4 regions of the Anaerobacillus sp. ABR4_321 genome follow, and region 3 is predicted to be linked to each of the others. Evidence: riboswitches for the same ligand, from Rfam matches in the RefSeq annotation. Region 3 holds a riboswitch; each other region holds the start of a gene.
What was found. A riboswitch is a leader RNA that binds a small molecule or an ion and turns the genes downstream of it on or off. The one in region 3 is predicted to bind S-adenosylmethionine.

Region 1: linked by a shared signal. The riboswitch ahead of ACXADT_RS06255 (MetQ/NlpA family ABC transporter substrate-binding protein) and the one ahead of ACXADT_RS07470 (methionine ABC transporter ATP-binding protein) in region 3 are both predicted to bind S-adenosylmethionine.
Region 2: linked by a shared signal. The riboswitch ahead of msrA (peptide-methionine (S)-S-oxide reductase MsrA) and the one ahead of ACXADT_RS07470 (methionine ABC transporter ATP-binding protein) in region 3 are both predicted to bind S-adenosylmethionine.
Region 4: linked by a shared signal. The riboswitch ahead of ACXADT_RS11405 (Na+/H+ antiporter NhaC family protein) and the one ahead of ACXADT_RS07470 (methionine ABC transporter ATP-binding protein) in region 3 are both predicted to bind S-adenosylmethionine.

What each region holds. Positions count from the first base shown of each region.
Region 1 covers NZ_JBSWTK010000001.1:1,187,808-1,192,251, reverse strand. The annotation lists gene ACXADT_RS06270 (iron-containing alcohol dehydrogenase family protein) at 1-643, opposite strand, end outside; gene ACXADT_RS06265 (methionine ABC transporter permease) at 665-1,339, opposite strand; gene ACXADT_RS06260 (methionine ABC transporter ATP-binding protein) at 1,329-2,363, opposite strand; gene ACXADT_RS06255 (MetQ/NlpA family ABC transporter substrate-binding protein) at 2,386-3,192, opposite strand; SAM riboswitch class I at 3,363-3,471, opposite strand; gene ACXADT_RS06250 (S9 family peptidase) at 3,612-4,444, opposite strand, start outside.
Region 2 covers NZ_JBSWTK010000001.1:2,666,829-2,671,272, forward strand. The annotation lists gene ACXADT_RS13825 (alpha/beta hydrolase family protein) at 1-2,117, shown strand, start outside; gene msrA (peptide-methionine (S)-S-oxide reductase MsrA) at 2,163-2,810, opposite strand; SAM riboswitch class I at 2,909-3,022, opposite strand; gene ACXADT_RS13835 (Na+/H+ antiporter NhaC family protein) at 3,106-4,444, opposite strand, start outside.
Region 3 covers NZ_JBSWTK010000001.1:1,435,443-1,439,886, forward strand. The annotation lists gene leuC (3-isopropylmalate dehydratase large subunit) at 1-705, shown strand, start outside; gene leuD (3-isopropylmalate dehydratase small subunit) at 718-1,299, shown strand; SAM riboswitch class I at 1,540-1,649, shown strand; gene ACXADT_RS07470 (methionine ABC transporter ATP-binding protein) at 1,766-2,788, shown strand; gene ACXADT_RS07475 (methionine ABC transporter permease) at 2,781-3,449, shown strand; gene ACXADT_RS07480 (MetQ/NlpA family ABC transporter substrate-binding protein) at 3,473-4,315, shown strand; gene ACXADT_RS07485 (L-lactate dehydrogenase) at 4,358-4,444, opposite strand, start outside.
Region 4 covers NZ_JBSWTK010000001.1:2,207,051-2,211,494, reverse strand. The annotation lists gene ACXADT_RS11415 (hypothetical protein) at 1-148, shown strand, start outside; gene ACXADT_RS11410 (hypothetical protein) at 599-1,276, shown strand; gene ACXADT_RS11405 (Na+/H+ antiporter NhaC family protein) at 1,317-2,621, opposite strand; SAM riboswitch class I at 2,690-2,794, opposite strand; gene ACXADT_RS11400 (alpha/beta fold hydrolase) at 2,876-3,715, opposite strand; gene ACXADT_RS11395 (YolD-like family protein) at 3,805-4,137, opposite strand; gene ACXADT_RS11390 (Y-family DNA polymerase) at 4,153-4,444, opposite strand, start outside.

The sequences.
Region 1 (4,444 bases), 250 kb from region 3:
ATGCTCTCTCTCCATGTTCTAACAGCACATCACGACAGCTTTTCGCAGCAACATACGCAAAATGAATCGGTACTGGATGTGAAGGAAGCGTTTCGATGATGCTTCTCGCTTCATACCATTTTGCGAGTGTATCTCCAATCCCTGCACGTAGGAATTCAGGCGGTGAGTCGAGCAAGATTTCAGGTTCCACTAAAACAAGGTGCGTGCTCCGTGAGTAAACAATATGTTTTTGGAACTCTCCTTCCTCTGAATAAATCACACTGAGAGGCGTACACGCTGCACATGTTGAAGCGAGCGTAGGTATAAGTGCAGTTTCAATCAATAGTTCATTCGCAACTGCTTTTGCAACATCAAGAACCTTACCACCTCCCACACCGATGATAAGATCGGCACCATGAAGTCGAGCGAGCTCAGCTTGCCTTGTTATCTCAGCATTTGAGCACTCTCCTCTGTACCTCGAATACGCTGCTTTGAATCGGGAGAGATCAGGTAGATAAGGAGCAGCTGCTTCCCAAGATTTTTCTCCGTGAATAAGAAAAATGTTTTGGAACCCACCTTGCTCCAATCGATCTGGAAGTTCATCCAAAACACCTTGCTGACACTGATAGTGCCCCGGGGTTGCTCGAACATGAATTGGTTCCATAAGAAAACTCCTTTCGTGAGTCTAGTCCTTCTTAAGCCGTGCTGCCATTACATTACCGAGAGATTGAAGCCCCTGAACGAGTACGATCAGCAAGAACACCGTTACGTACATCACGTCGACTTCGTAACGAAGATGCCCATAGCGATAAGCAAGGTCACCTAACCCTCCTGCTCCGACAAGCCCTGCCATCGCGGTGGCTCCGATCAATCCAATCGTCGCAATCGTAAGTCCTAATACGATGGAAGATCGCGATTCTCTTACAAGTACATGCCAAATGATATGACGTGTCTTAATCCCCATCGCCTCATATGCTTCAACAACGCCTCGATCCACCTCAAGAAGAGCGGACTCCATCAACCTTGCTATGTATGGAGCAGTAAAGACGACGAGCGGCACGATCACGCCTTTCACTCCGATCGTAGTGCCTGCGATAAACTTTGTAAAAGGCAGGATGAAAAACAATAAGATGATGAACGGGATGGACCTGATCACATTGATCACAGCGTTTAACAAACGAAAAAGGATCTTGTTATCTAGCGCCTTCCCAGGTCTTGTTAGCACGAGAAGCACACCGAGTGGTAGTCCTAACAGCACTGAAATTAACAGCGAGATCCCTACCATCTGGAACGTTTCGATGATCGCACTCCAAATATCCGCGCCCCATAGATCGATAAATTCCGAAATCTTAGCTGACATGCGCGTTCACCTCCGGTACATACCCTTCTACAAAAATTCCTCGTTCTTCTAAAAACATAACCGCTCTCTTCGTTTCTGAATCTTCTCCTTCAAGATGAACGACTAATCTACCAAAAGGTTGATTCTTAAGCTGCGTGATATTCCCTGCAAGAATAGATGGATAAATATCAAAGTTTTTACTAAGGAGGGCAAGTGCAGGCTTTCCTGACGATTCTCCTACGAAGGAAAGCGTCACGATTTGTCCCTTCGACTCAAGCTTCTTCACGAGGGATTCAGGAACGTCATCTTGAAACAGCGATTGTACGAATCGTTTTGTCGTAGGCGTCATTGGTCTACTAAATAGATCAACAACTGGTCCTTGTTCAATGATGCGTCCGTTTTCCATCACGGCCACTTCATGACAAATCTTTTGAACCACGTGCATTTCATGTGTAATGAGTAAAATCGTTAGTCCGAACTCCTGGTTGATTTCCTCTAGTAAAGATAAAATCGACTCAGTTGTGTCAGGATCGAGCGCGCTCGTTGCTTCGTCACAAAGAAGAACTTCTGGCTCATGCGCTAGCGCGCGTGCAATCGCTACTCTTTGTTTCTGTCCACCTGAGAGCTGTCCAGGATACACGTCCCGCTTATCTTCTAGTCCTACAATCTGTAGATACTTTCTTACACGCGAATCGATTTCCTTTTTTGAAACGCCAGTGAGCTTAAGGGGGATGGCGATATTTTGATAAACCGTCCCCGTTTTTAATAGATTGAACGACTGAAAGATCATTCCGATTCGCTGACGTGTTTTCTTTAACTTGCCAGCTGATAGACCGGTTAACTCTACATCATTAATGAACACTTTCCCTTCTGTTGGTCTCTCTAACAGATTGACCGTTCGAACGAGGGTACTTTTACCAGCGCCACTATAACCGATCACACCATAGATCTTTCCTTTTTCAACGTTAAGGTCAACGCTATCCAGAGCCTTCGTAACAGTAGTTCCGGTTTGAAACGCTTTTGAGATATTTTCTAGTCGTATCATTTCCTTCTCTCCTTTACCGAAATTACCAGGATGCTATGACTGAGCCGTTGAATTCTTCTTTAATAAACTTCTTAACTTCATCTGACTGATAATAGTCCACTAGTTTATTGATTCTCTCGTCGTCTTTATTATCGGTTTTTGTTGCGATTACGTTCACCCAAGGAGAATCTTCCGGTTCCATTACGAGAGAATCTTCAGTTGGAACCCGACCGCTTTCCATCGCATAGTTCGTGTTGATCGCAGCGATGGCAAGCTCACCTAGCTGTCTTGGAATCTGCGATGCTTCAAGAGGAACAAACTCAAGATTCAACGGGTTCTTCTCAATATCCTTAATCGTTGCTTCAACACCTACACCGTCTTTTAATTCAATGATCCCTGCTTCTTCAAACAACATGAGAGCTCGGGGTTCTCCAGTAGAGTGATTCGGTAGTCCTACTTTGTCACCTTTCTTCAAATTATCAAGGTTCTCATATTGATCGGAATAGATGCCCATCGGAAAATTAATCGTCGTCGCAACCTTAGATAACTCCATCCCACGCTCTTCTACAAAATCATTTAAATACGGTTCGTGCTGAAAAACATTCGCATCGAGCTCCCCTTCATCAAGAGCCTTGTTTGGCATAACGTAATCGTTGAACGCCACGACATCGATCTCGAAACCATCTTTCTCAGCAACTTCTTTTACTTTCTTCATGACATCTTCATGCGGACCTGCTGTTACCCCTACCTTTAGCGGCCCTTCATTTGAATCACCTGACTCTGCACTGCCAGAACACCCAGCTGTGATGATTAATAATAATGCACCTACTAGTAGCGATAGTTTCTTCATTCTCCTAACTCCCTTTCTCTCCTATAGTCATTTAAAGCGTCTTTGCACTAAATTACGTAAGCGTACGATAACACTAGAGCGTCGGTTCCCTCCTTTGTTTCAAACCCCATAAACGAAAAAACTCTCTCTGATGAACAGAGAGAGTTGGGTGTTTTGCACTATGTAACTCTCTCTCATCTTTCAAACGATCGCTCGTTTGCTGGAATTAGCACCTTTCTCACGAACTGAGATGGTTGCCGGGCGTCAATGGGCCAGTCCCTCCGCCACTCTTGATAAGAGTTTGAATTATTCATATTGTTTAACTATTCTCAACAGTATAGTACCTCACTCACCGAACGTCAAGGGCTTTTTCGACGTGGTACCGACGTGGTACCGACGTGGTACCGATGCGGTGCCTGTCACCTCTCACATTATGTCGATTAATTTTTCTCGCTTTCGAGGTGTTCATCAAACCAGCCGACCAGATGGTTCAATCGCTCTACCCTTAACTCAGGATGTCCGTTTCTTGAAAGGTTGTGATCTGATTCTGGGAATCTCACAAACTTCGTCTTCTTCTCACGGTGCTTCAACGCAATGAATAACTGCTCACCTTGCTCGATCGGGCATCGGTAGTCCTGTTCGCTGTGGAGAATAAGAAGCGGTGTTTTGATTTGATCGACATATTTCAACGGTGAATGATCCCATAGCTTTGTTGGATCTTCATCGAGGTCAGCTCCCACTTCCCACTTTGTGAAGAAATACCCTATGTCGCTTACTCCGTAGAAACTTAACCAGTTCGAGATCGAGCGCTGCGTTACAGCCGCTTTGAACACATTTGTTTTGCCAACGATCCAGTTCGTCATGAACCCGCCATAGCTGCCGCCTGTAACGAACAATTTCTCAGAATCTATGAAGCTCGTTTGCGCGACAGCTGCTTCTATCCCTGCCATGACATCGTCATAGTCGCCGCCACCATAGTCGCCACGGCATCCATTCACGAACTCCTGACCATATCCTTGACTACCGCGAGGATTCGTATAGACTACTGCATATCCTCTTGATGCAAGAAGCTGAAATTCGTGCATGAATGAATTCCCATACATCATGTGGGGACCGCCATGAATTTCTAAAACTGTTGGATACTGCTTCCCTTCCTCGAAGGAAGTCGGTTTCATGATCCACCCCTGTATGTTCAGTCCATCTCTGCTTTCATAGGTGTACGGTTGTGGAGTGGAAAGCGAATCCGCACTCAACACCTCTTCATTACAGGAAG
Region 2 (4,444 bases), 1.2 Mb from region 3:
GAGCATCCTACGGTGCATTGTTCATGACGATGTTCCTCATCTTTTCGATAGGTTTTGATTTCCATACTGGACTCGGTAAAGGAATCGATATACTCATCTTCTCCCTCCTTAGTGTTTTAGGTACGTTTGCCACTTTCTTTATCGTGAGACTCATAATGAGGTTTATCATCAAACTACCGGTGTTCTTTATATCCGCTGCAATCGTTTCGGTTGGAGTGATCATTTATACTCTCGATCAATTTAAAGCTTTTGAAAATATCCTTCCACTTGCTTATTTTCTTGCTGGTGCTGGCCTACTCATCGGTGGATTATTTGGTTATCCACTGGTCCATGGATTTAAGAGACCTTCTTCTATTTTTATGCTCGCGCTCGGCACCCTAATAACTGGAATGGTCTTCTACTGGCTTTTCACTCCAGGAATTGTTGAAGAACGGTTAGATGTTCAGCAGGAATCTTTTTCACCAGTAAGTGAAAATCCGTCTCTAACAGGACCTTACAATATTAAGACGTTTACATATGGAAGCGGAACTGATAAACACAGAGATGTGTTTAGAGAGAACGTCGATATTGAAACATCCTCTGTTAATGGGTCAGCACTAATTGGAGAATGGTCTTCAATACGTGAATGGTTTTGGGGGTTTTCTGATACGAACCTTCCACTAAACGGCAGAGTATGGATGCCTGACGATAAAGGGAAATTCCCTCTCGTCTTAATCGTCCATGGCAATCATAAAATGGAAGAATTCTCAGATGAAGGGTATAGCTATTTAGGAGAACTGCTTGCAAGTAGAGGGTTCATAACTGTCTCTGTAGACGAGAATTTTTTGAATTCATCATGGTCAGGTGGATTAGGGGGCGATATTAACGGAAGAGCATGGCTTCTCCTCGAACATCTAAAAGAAATTGAGAAGCTTTCTGAAGAAGAGGGAACGCCATTTTATAAGAAAGTGGACTTTGAAAGAATTGCATTGACTGGTCATTCAAGAGGAGGTCAGGCTGCAATTTTAGCTGCGAAGTTCAATCGCTTAGATCGCTATCCAAATAACGCCTACAAGTCGTTTGACTATCAATACAATATACAAAGCGTTATTGCGATCGCTCCGACTGACTATCATACGTTAGCTGATCGAAAAATTGAATTGAACGATGTAAATTACTTAATTCTGCATGGATCATATGATAGTGACCTGTCTGAATTTGAGGGAGATCGACAATTCAATGGCATCGAGTTAACAGGTAGTGAAGATGTGATCAAGTCTGCACTCTACATCGACCGAGCTAACCATGGTCAGTTTAATACAACTTGGGGTGATAACGATACTTACTTTCCATTCACTCTTTTATTGAACAAACAGCCTTTGATCAGCGGAGAGGAACAGATGCAGATTGCAAAAACATACGTTTCTGGATTTTTAGAAGCTACCTTGAATAACGACAACTCCTACCGACCTATGCTGGAAGATTACCGCTATGCGTTAGATTGGCTCCCTTCAACAACGTACATTAGTAAATATGAAGATACTTCTTATCATATTTTTAGTACATTCGAAGAGGATGTTGATGTCAATACAGCTTCGACCCCTTATATTGAATTGCAAGGAAACGGCCTATTGCAATGGTATGAAGGTGAATTAGACTATAGAAGAAATAAAGTGAGAGATAATCACGGCGTTTACCTTAAATGGAATCACGACTACTCTAGGAATGGTTCATACAAGCTTTCGTTTACCAAAGCGTTAGAAGATCCTTACGCGTTTAAGAAAGATAGCTCCTTAACGTTTGCAGCGGCGAATGTATCTGAAGTAGAAGAAGAAGTTTTTGTGGATTTCACAATAACAGCCACATCTGAAAACGGTGAATCTGCTAGTGTCAAATTGAGCGATGTGATGAGTATGCATCCTGTGCTACCGATTCAGCACACAAAAACGAAGTTCTATGAAGAAGCGCGATTCGGAGCCCTTACCGAACCGGTCCTTCAAACGTTCAACATACCGATGAGTACATTTATTGAACAAAACAACACGTTTGAACCAGATACCCTTACCTCCATAACATTTCAATTTGATCAATCAGAAAGAGGAAAAATATTCTTAGATCACATTGGCGTTAACCGATAATAAAATATAAGAGGCTTCCCACAAAGGGAAAGCCTCTTTTTTAAATTATGAAATTTTACAAGAAGACTGTCCACGCTTTGCTAAGTAGCTCTGATGGTACTCCTCTGCTTTATAAAAATTCGTTGCAGGAACAATTTGAGTTACGATTGGCTTCTTAAAACGTTTTGCTTCAGTAAGCTCGTTCAGTGCAAGTTCTGCTGAAGTCTTTTGCGAATCTGAGTTATAAAAAATAGCGGAACGATACCTAGTACCCACATCTTCACCCTGACGGTTCAAAGATGTGGGATTATGATTATCAAAGAAAACTTGGAGCAGTTCCTCATACGTAATAATCGCTGGATTATATTCGATAAGCACCGCTTCAGCATGACCAGTAAGTTCTTTATATACTTCTTCATAAGAAGGATCGATCGTACTTCCACCTGTAAATCCTACTGAAGTAGACACGACACCATTCAGCTGCTGAAATAGTGCTTCTACTCCCCAAAAACATCCTGCTGCAAATACCGCTTTTTCCATTCTTTCCACTCCATTTCTCCAAGTGTTGTTGCTATTTTGAACAGCTTTCTCTGTATATACCTTCTCGAGCTCACTCAGAGTTAACATGTAAAGCTGTTTGCCTTGTTCCTTATAGATACCTTTTCCTAGAAGATGGTTGATTATCATTTGTTTTTTGTCTGACGTTTTCTGCAATTCCTTTCACTCCTTGAAGTAGTTTGTATGATGAGGAGTGCATATAAAAAACCCTCATCTGCCCGAACAGAAGAGGGTTTGGATTTACCGATCGCCTCTTCTTATTTTCCGACTTTCGCCGCAGGAATTGGCACGGTGCTCCCGTATAACATTTATAGGAATCCGTTGCCGAGGTATCAAAGGGCCAGTCCCTCCACCTCTCTGAATAAGAAGATCCTTGAAAAGGATTATTAAGTTAATGACAATATTAAAGGTTGTAACAGTAGGTGTCAATAGAAAAGCTTGCATTAGTGTGCTAAACGAACAAAGAAATTAAAAAATATCCGATTGCTGATACGCTAGCACCGATCAGTGCAGGTTTTAGCTTAAAGGAAGCATAAGCCATCGTGTTCAACTTAAGTATCTTGGCTATTGTATTCGTATTATCGCTAAGTGGTGACGAAAAAGCACCGAACGTTCCACTAGCAAACACAGCACCGATCACGAGTGGCAATGAAGTTCCTGTGGTAGCACCGAGAGAGACTCCTAAAGGCATAAGAATTCCCCAAGTCCCCCATGAAGAGCCAATGAAGTATGAAATGAATGCCCCCACCAGGAATAACACCGGTGGCACGAATAATGCAGGAATCCAGTTTAAGTTCTTCGTTACAAACTGAGAAAATCCTAATGCTTCAGCAGAAGAAGCAAGTCCCCAAACAATCGTTAGTAATACGATGACAGACATCATATCATTACCGCCTTCAATAAAGAACGTGACAAGGTTTTTTAATGAGAACCTCTGAAATAAATAAAATAGAAACGTTAACAAAACGGTTGTCATTAGAGCGAAGACCATCGCATCTAATACATCTGCTTCGATGAATGCCTGTACTGGGCTTTTGAACCCTTTCTCATACCCACTCCAATATGTGATTAAAAGCGTTAGGAAAATTACTCCTCCTAGTGGCAGCAAAAGGTTCATAGGTTTTGCCGGAAGATCTTTTGAAACAACAGGATGACAATCTTCCCATTTGTCATCGATTTCTTTCTCCATATTCCCAGCATCAGTAGCCGGGATCTTCGTATGATGAAAGAAACTTAAATAAAATCCGATGATAAGAATCGATATTGAGAAAAAATTGTACGGAATGCTTTGCAAAAACAATCTGTAGCCATCTCCCTCAAGACCCTGTCCTCTTAAAGAAAGGTCGACAACAGAGGACATATATCCAACGAACGCAGTCGCAATCGGCATTAGAACAATTACTGGAGTTGCTGTGGTTTCAATCACAAAGCCAAGTTCCTGAGGGGTCATCTTCACTTTTTTCAAGAGTGCTTTCATAATCGGGGCAACCGTAACGATGCGAAAGCTCGGAGCACTAAACGTCCCGAGCGTTGATAACCATGTTAAAAATAACGCTCCCTTTTTCGAAGTGATTTTTCCAGAAGCGAATCGAACGAAGCCTTTTATTCCACCAGTATATTTCATCATTCCGATGAGACCAGTAAACATGTATAAAAAGATGATGATTTTAATGTTGCTCTCATCTTTTAAACCACTCATAATAAATTGATAAAACTGCTCGAGTCCTTCTATAGGTTGAGGCTTATGTATGAATGAAGCTGTTAGCAACCCTGCTGTTAACCCAGGTATA
Region 3 (4,444 bases):
GAGGTAACGTTTGACTACCTAAAGGGAAAAAGGCATGTTCCACGAGGCGAGGAATTCCAAGCAGCGATATCAGAATGGAGAAACCTTGCTACTGATGAAGGAGCAACGTATGACGACGTTTTAGAGATCCATGCTGATGAGATAGAACCTCAGGTTACGTGGGGTACGAATCCATCTATGGGATCATCCGTCTACGGTAGAGTGCCTTTTCCAGAGGACTATGAAGATCCGGCTGATCAAAAAGCAATCGCACAGGCCTTAACGTATATGGGGTTAACAGCTGGGATGGCAATTCAGGATATCGACATCCAACATGTCTTTATCGGATCTTGTACAAATTCAAGGATTAGTGATCTTAGAGCCGCAGCAAATATTGTTCGTGGAAGGAAAGTACACCGCAATGTTCGAGCGCTAGTCGTGCCAGGTTCTAAATCTGTCAAAGAAACAGCGGAAGCAGAAGGACTAGATCAAGTGTTTATTGATGCTGGCTTTGAGTGGAGAGAAGCAGGATGCAGTATGTGTCTTGCGATGAATGACGATATCGTTCCACCAGGAGAGCGATGCGCTTCTACATCAAACCGGAACTTTGAGGGACGGCAAGGAAATGGTTCTAGAACGCATCTAGTCAGTCCTGCCATGGCAGCCGCCGCTGCTTTGGAAGGCAAATTTACAGATGCAAGAAAAATGAAGCAGCCTGTCGTGTAAAGGAGTGAAATCATGGAACCTATCAATGAATATACAGGTGTCGTTTATCCTCTTGAAAAGGTGAATGTGGACACTGATCAAATAATACCAAAGCAATTTCTGAAACGGATCGAGCGACAGGGATTTGGACAGTTCTTGTTCTATCATTGGCGTTTCGATGACGATGGAATCGCACGGTCTGATTTCTCTTTAAATGAAGAGCAATACAGGTCGGCTTCAATCCTAGTAGCGGGTAAAAACTTCGGCTGCGGTTCATCGAGAGAACATGCTCCATGGGCCCTATTAGACTACGGATTTAGAGTGATCATCGCACCAAGCTTCGCAGATATCTTTTTCAACAACTGTGTGAAAAACGGTATCCTTCCAATCGCTCTTCCTCAAGAAACCGTTGCAGAATTATTTACAAAGGCAAGCGAAGGTTATTCACTCACTGTTCAACTCGAAAACCAATCTATTAGTGATAATGATGGGCTGCACGTATCGTTTGAAATCGATCCCTATTGGAAGGAAATGTTGTTGAACGGGTGGGACGAAGTATCTAGAACCCTCTCTCTTGAGGATAAAATCGAGCAGTATGAAAATCAAAGAGCGTAAATAAGAGAGCATGTTTGATCCGTATAGAGATACAACTGAATCATTGGCGCGAGCGCTGTATGGATTGCAGCGCTTTTACGCTGTCAGAAAAGAGGGCTGACTTTAGAGGAGTAGTTGAAACTCTGGCAGCTGGTTTTATTTAAAAATTCGGACTTTTTACTCATCGATTGACACACTAAAAGTCCCATGCTAGAATTCGATTTAGTACTTAACTAGAGTAACGTGTTAATAACTAAATATCTCTTATTCAGAGAGGTGGAGGGACTGGCCCTATGAAGCCCGGCAACCGTCAAACAGCGTGTTTGAGAAGGTGCCAATTCCTGCAAAGCAGATGCTTTGAGAAATGAGAGAAAGACATCGATTTCAAGTGCCTTTCTGCTCATAGCGGAAAGGCATTTTTTATTTCAAAAGGTTTTAAAATCAACCTATTGTGATGGGACATCGTAAGGTAAAAGGAAGTGTGCAAATGATTGAGTTAAAAGGTATAAAGAAGACGTTCTTTGCAGCCTCTGGACCAGTAGAAGCGGTGAAGAATACTGATCTTACAATTGAAAAAGGCGAAATTTTCGGAGTTATCGGATATAGTGGCGCTGGAAAGAGTACACTTATCCGCATGTTAAATCTACTTGAGCGACCAACTGATGGCAGCGTAACAGTAGATGACAAAGCATTATCTAAGTTGAATAACAAGGAACTTCGTCTAGCAAGACAAGAAATCGGAATGATTTTTCAGCATTTTAATATTCTCTGGTCACGTACTGTAAAAGAAAATATTGCGTTCCCGCTTGAAATATCGGGCGTGCCGAAAGAGAAAAGAAAAGCTCGAGTGGACGAGTTGATCAACCTCGTTGGGTTATCCGGGAGAGAAGATGCGTACCCATCTCAACTAAGTGGTGGTCAAAAGCAGCGAGTTGGGATTGCGCGGGCACTTGCTAATAACCCTAAAGTGTTACTCTGTGACGAAGCGACATCGGCCCTGGATCCGAAGACCACAGATAGTATTCTCGACCTATTAAAGAAAATTAATAAAGAGCTAGGACTAACGATCGTGTTGATCACTCATGAAATGCACGTGATCAGAAAGATTTGTCATCGTGTTGCGGTCATGGAAGGTGGCAGTGTTGTTGAAGAAGGTCCAGTACTTGATATTTTCCATCATCCCAAGCAGCCGATCACCCGTGATTTTGTAAACCAGCTGAGTGAGCCAGAGGAAATGAAAGAATCGATTTCACATCTTACTGAAGGTGCAGAAGGGACACTCGTACAATTTACTTTTGTAAAAGGAGCTACGGGGTCACCTCTCGTAACGAAGTTAATCAGAGAGTTTCAGATCGAAGTGAACATCATTCAAGGGAAGGTCACCCATACGCAGGATGGTCCTTATGGTAAGCTATCGGTCTTACTAAAAGGTGAACAATCTGCTATCGACAAAGCACTGAGCTATGCACGTGAGCAGAAAGTAGAAGTGGAGGTGATTCCAAATGCTTAGTTCACTATTTCCTAACGTGCGTTGGGAAGATATGTGGGAAGCGGCATTACAAACGATCTACATGACCGCGATCTCTGTGTTCGCAACGTTTATACTCGGCATTGGACTCGGCCTGCTGCTTTTCTTAACTTCAAAGGGAAACGTCTGGGAAAATCGATATATTAACGGTTTTGTTGCAGGGATTGTAAACCTGTTCCGTTCGATTCCATTCATCATATTAATTATTTTGCTTATCCCATTATCTGTATATATTGTTGGTACGATGCTGGGAGCTAATGCTGCATTGCCAGCACTTATTGCAGGGGCTGCCCCATTTTACGCACGAATGGTCGAAATCGCTCTAAGAGAAGTAGACAGGGGAGTGATCGAAGCATCCCAAGCGATGGGGGCTACGAATGGCCAGATTATTTTTAAAGTACTGCTTCCTGAAGCGATGCCAGCATTGATTTCAGGAATAACAGTAACTGCGATCGCTCTAGTGAGCTATACAGCGATGGCAGGTGTCGTTGGGGCTGGAGGATTAGGAGATCTTGCATATCTAGATGGTTTCCAACGAAATAATCCCGACGTGACGCTTGTCGCAACTGTATTAATTCTCGCTATTGTAGCAGTTCTTCAGGTTATCGGAGATGTTACAACGCGAGCTATGGATAAAAGATAAGATAAAAAAAGGAGAGAGAAACCATGAAAAAACTATTACTACTTTTGTCAGTTGTTGCTCTTGCAGCTCTAGCGGCTTGTGGAGCAAATAACGGTGGAAACAGTGAAGGCTCAGGATCAGAAAGTGAAGAAACGAAACTAGTTGTTGGTGCATCAAACGTTCCACACGCTGAAATTCTAGAAAAAGCACAGCCGCTTCTTGAGGAAGAAGGAATTACTCTTGAAATCGAGCGCTTCCAGGATTACATTCTTCCGAACAAAACTCTCGCTAATGGTGAGTTAGATGCGAACTACTTCCAAACAGTGCCTTATATGGAGCTACAAATGGAAGAAAACGATAACTATGATTTCGTAAACGCTGGTGGGATTCATATCGAGCCGATCGGTGTCTATTCACAGGAATATGAAAACCTTGATGCACTTCCTAAAGGTGCAGAAATCATCATGAGTAACTCTGTATCAGACCACGGTCGTATGCTTCAATTGTTAGAAGCGAAAGGTTTGATCAAGATTAAAGAAGGTATCGATCCAACAGATGCACAAGTTGAAGATATCGCTGAAAATCCAAAAGACCTTACCTTTAAAACAAACGTAGAAGCTTCCCTTCTTCCTCAGATCTATAAGCAAGGTGAAGGCGATGCTGTTATGATCAACACGAACTATGCGATCGATGCTGGATTAAATCCACAAGAAGACGCAATAGCACTTGAAGGTTCGGACTCTCCATACGTGAACGTGATCACCGTGAACAAAGGTGATGAAAGTAACGAAGCTGTAAAAACGCTTGTTGAGGTTCTACGCTCAGAAGAAATTCAAACCTTCATTAAAGAAGAATATGATGGAGCAGTCGTACCAGTAAATGAATAAAGCAAAAAAGGTTCTCCTTTGTGGAGAACCTTTTTATTAGTGCTATTTATGAAGAAGGACCGGTTTCATAGCGTCAGTAAGCGTTTTTGCAGAGTGTTGAAGCTGTTCAGTTTCATGAGGAGTGAGATC
Region 4 (4,444 bases), 770 kb from region 3:
GAACGAAGAAGATCAAACGCTGCACCTCGCGTATGAGCCTGAGCTAGAGCTTTGGAATGTGTATGCCGGTGACATGCTTGATGGCACTTTCCCTTCTTATAACGAAGCGATCCAGTACCTTGATGAAGAAGGCTTCATCCGTCAATAAAAATACCCCCAGCAACCTTTTGTTGCTGGGGGTATTTTCTATCTGAAGCGATTCAGATAAAATAACATTAACGATAGTATAACAAGAAGGAATGAGTGTTCTAGCGTATGAGCGTTTTTCTCTTGAATTAGCAGGGATTGCAGGTTGATGTGAAGAAGCGAATGTTAATCGTACTTTTGCTCTTCGGTGTTTTAACCATACTTGTTCACAGGCTTGATTTGTTGTCAATTTTGTTTTAGAAAACAGGATTACATAGAGGCTTTTGTCTCGAATCAACACAAATCTTTTATTCTCCACAATGCGCCCCCTTAAATTACCAATCGGGGCGAATAATGTAAGTTGATAAGATAAAATGTTATAATATTCTTACTACTACATCCACCTTATTCTCAACACCCGTATCAATAAGAGATCAAAGATTAAGCTCAAAATCGATTCAGGGGGTATTAGATGAGAAAAATACAACAAACGACAATTAATTCTGTTGTAAAATACGGACAAACAAAACTACCAAAGTCCGCCAATACAGAATGTCCAGAGTGCGGAAACACCGCTTCTTTTCATTTGAAATTCGATTACCAGATCAACCAAACGGTCTTTTCAACCTTTTCAAGATGTTCGGTATGTAAAGAATCCATACTCTTTGTATTGATTAAAACGTCTACAAGCGATCAAGGTGAAGAAGTAGAGCTCTTTGTTCACCAAACTTCTTTCACTAGAGAACCTCTTGGCAGATTGGTTGGCACTGCGAGGCTGCCAGATGACCTCGAGCGGGTCTATCGTTCAGCAGTTAACGTACATAATATGAAAGACTGGACTGCTACTGCCGTTATGGCAAACCGCGTTTTAGAGAGCATCACTAGAAGCTTTTTAGCTGAAAATGAACTTTCTCAACCTCTATCAAAACAGCTCGAAAGCCTGGCCAAACAAGTTGATCTTGAAGAGCCAATCGTACGACTCGGGCAGCTGTTAGGAAAAGGAAGTAACCTCCACAACCTTTTATGCCTTGAAAATTCTGCAAGTGAAGAAACAGCTAATTTAATTATTGATTTATTGGACTCATTGATTGAATTTCTTTATATATTGCCTCAAAAAATTGTAAACCTACAAAAGCAGATCGAAGAATAAACAAAACCAGGCCGTCATTTTGACAGGCCTGGTTGTTTCGTTATTCTACTGCTTCTTCTTTTCGAAATGAAGGATAATTGATGGTAATTGCCACAATACCAGCGACCGCTGTAAGAATTGGATAGATTGAATATGGTATGAGTGCTAAAGGCGAGATCGAAGCTAGTCCAGCCGCTGCTAACAACTGTGCGCCGTATGGCAGCATGCCCTGAACACTTCCAGAAAATATATCAAGAATACTTGCGGACTTTCGAGCATCAACTTGATACTCTTCTGATATGTTCTTCGCGAGTGGTCCACCCATTATGATTGATATCGTGTTATTTGCCGTTGATAAGTCTAAAACCGTAGCGAGCCCAGCGATACCAAACTCTGCCCCTCTTCTCGATCTCACTCGATGAAGAATTTTATCGAGAACGTACTGAACGCCTCCATTATATCGGATAACCTCGATCATCCCACCAATAATCAATGCGATCATGGCGAGATCTTCCATCCCTTTAATGCCATCCGTTACCGTAGAAACGAGCCCACTTAAACCAAACGTCCCGTTAAATAAGCCCACAGCACCTGCGAACAATGTCCCACTAACGAGTACGATCAGTACATTCACGCCTGCAATCGCTGCGATCAATACGCCAAGGTATGGGAGTACTGTGATAAAATCAAATGATTTACCTCCACTTACTGTCGCGCTTTCCCCTACCGTTAAGAATCCATATATAATGGCAGTAATAATTGCAGCCGGTAAAACGATGAAAAAGTTCACTTTGAACTTATCTTTCATTTTCGTGTTTTGCGTCCGAACCGCTGCAATCGTCGTATCCGAAATCATCGAGAGGTTATCTCCAAACATCGCTCCTCCGATGACCGCTGACAATGTCAAAGCTACAGGAATCCCTGATTGCTCTGCAATTCCAATTCCAATCGGAGCCAATGCTACGATCGTTCCCATCGACGTCCCCATCGATATCGAAATAAAGCATCCGATTAAAAATAAACCAACAACGAGAAGGCTTGCTGGTAATATCGAGATGCCGAGATTAACAATCGAATCTACTGCACCTATCTTCTTGGCTGTTTCAGCGAATGCTCCCGCTAATAAAAAAACAAGAATCATTAAGATGATATTGGAGTTCCCTGCTCCTCTACAAAACACCTCGACCTTTGTCATGAAGCTTTCTTTCCTATTCATCGCAAGTGCAACGCCTGCAGCGATCAGTGAAGCAAGCACAACAGGCATGCTATAAAAATCTTTTGTTACAACTGCCGTTCCAATAAAAAGTAAAATAAATATACCGAGTGGAAGCAGCGCAAAGCCGTTCCCTTTTATGTCTTTGTCCATGATGTTTCTCCTTGTTCGTAAAGTTTGTAGCAATCAAAAAAGCCCACTTCAAGAGAAGAGGGCTTTCACTCTTATCTCTCAAGATCTCTCTTGCTGGAAGCAGCACCTTTCTGACATATCAGAGGTTGCTGAAGCTTCTCAGGGCCAGTTCCCTCCACTTCTCTTGATAAGAACTATTCGATTTAGTGTTATGAAGTTTATCACGCATTATTCTTTTTCGTCAAGAAAAAAGTCGAATCGTGTCGCTCTTCGACTTATGCCTGAATAAATTTCTGAATGTCTCTTAAAATCGAACGAGGCTGCTCTTCCGGAAGAAGATGACCCGTCTTTTCGTATACGATCAGCTCTGAATTCGGCAGATCTTCTGCCAACCGTTTTCCAATTTGAAGCGGTACAACTCGATCATGCTCCCCCCATATCAGTAAACTCGGCGTATGAATTCTTCTCAATTCTTCTTGTGATAAATCCCCTTCACGATCTCGAATCATTCGTACGAGAGAACGGAAAATCCCTTCATGAAAGAAAGGCTGAACATACCCATCCACCATCTCTTCATCGATTAAATTCGGATCGTAAACGCAGTTCACCAAATTCCCTTTTGCTCCTTTTCGCGAAAGCCAGCGCTTTAAATACATTGAGAAAAAGGGCAAATAAGAGGAATACACTAAACTCTGCCTCGCTTTTTCAAGGTAGCCTGAACTACTGAGCAAAATGTTTTTCTTAACTAGGTCTTCATCGATACTTGCGGCTCTTAATGCCACTTGCCCTCCCATCGAATGACCGATCATAACGGTTTCGTCAATACTTAGCCGCTCGAGTAGTTCGATCACGACTTCCGCAAAGTTTTGATAAGAATGAACAAACCGACTCGATTTTTCACTTCTTCCAAACGGCGGGAGATCAACGGCTACAATCGTGTAATGCTTTGAAAGCAAGGGAATCAACCGTCGATAACTAAAAGTCGAAGATAAAAACCCATGCAGTAATGTTAGTACAGGACGGTCGGACGTCACTTCGTTCTCATGATATTCATAGTGAATATCGATTCCTTTTATGTTTTCCTTATAATGTTTGAGACTCTCTACAGATAGCATCTGACAGTTCACTCCGTATACTAGTTTGTACGTATTTTACCCCTTTTCGCCGAGGAAAAACGTCTTCAGTTGTGGGGAGTGTTACCATCTTAGTCGCCTTCACCGATATGCACGAGGCTTGCAAACGGAATGTTCTGCCTCTTCTCATCTAGGTCAACAATTCGCAATTCTTTATTGAGCTGGTCGATATAATGAACATATCCTGTCAACACATTCTTCGTACCGTTCTTGAAGTAGTGAAATGTAAGCGGCTGGTGAAAGGCCATCGCTTCGCAAATGGTGTCGTTCATCTCCTCCATCTTCTGCTCATCAAGCTCAGGCTGTTCTCTTCTCCGATCTTCTTCTTTCCATTCTCTTAACTCTTTAACATGCTCTGGTAACATCATCGATGTCCATTTGATATTTCCTCGGTCACGAATCATCTTATCAACCCCTTTCTATGCTTTGTGACCTCCGACAAGCTTACTTCGATGCAATGCTGTACCGGCTTTCGTATAGGAAACAGCGCGAAGCAGAGAATCGGATCCGTATTTCTCCCGTATCGAATCCATTACGTATCCAAGGTCTCGTTGCTTCGGCCGTTTCATATTGAAAAGGTCGAGCTGCACTTCCTCGTCATCACAAATATTTGAAAGAGCGATTGAAATTTTCCGAACCGTTTGCCCTCTATAAAATTCCTGAAAAAGCTGCAAGCACACGTTATAGATTTCAAGTGTGATGGAAGTGGGG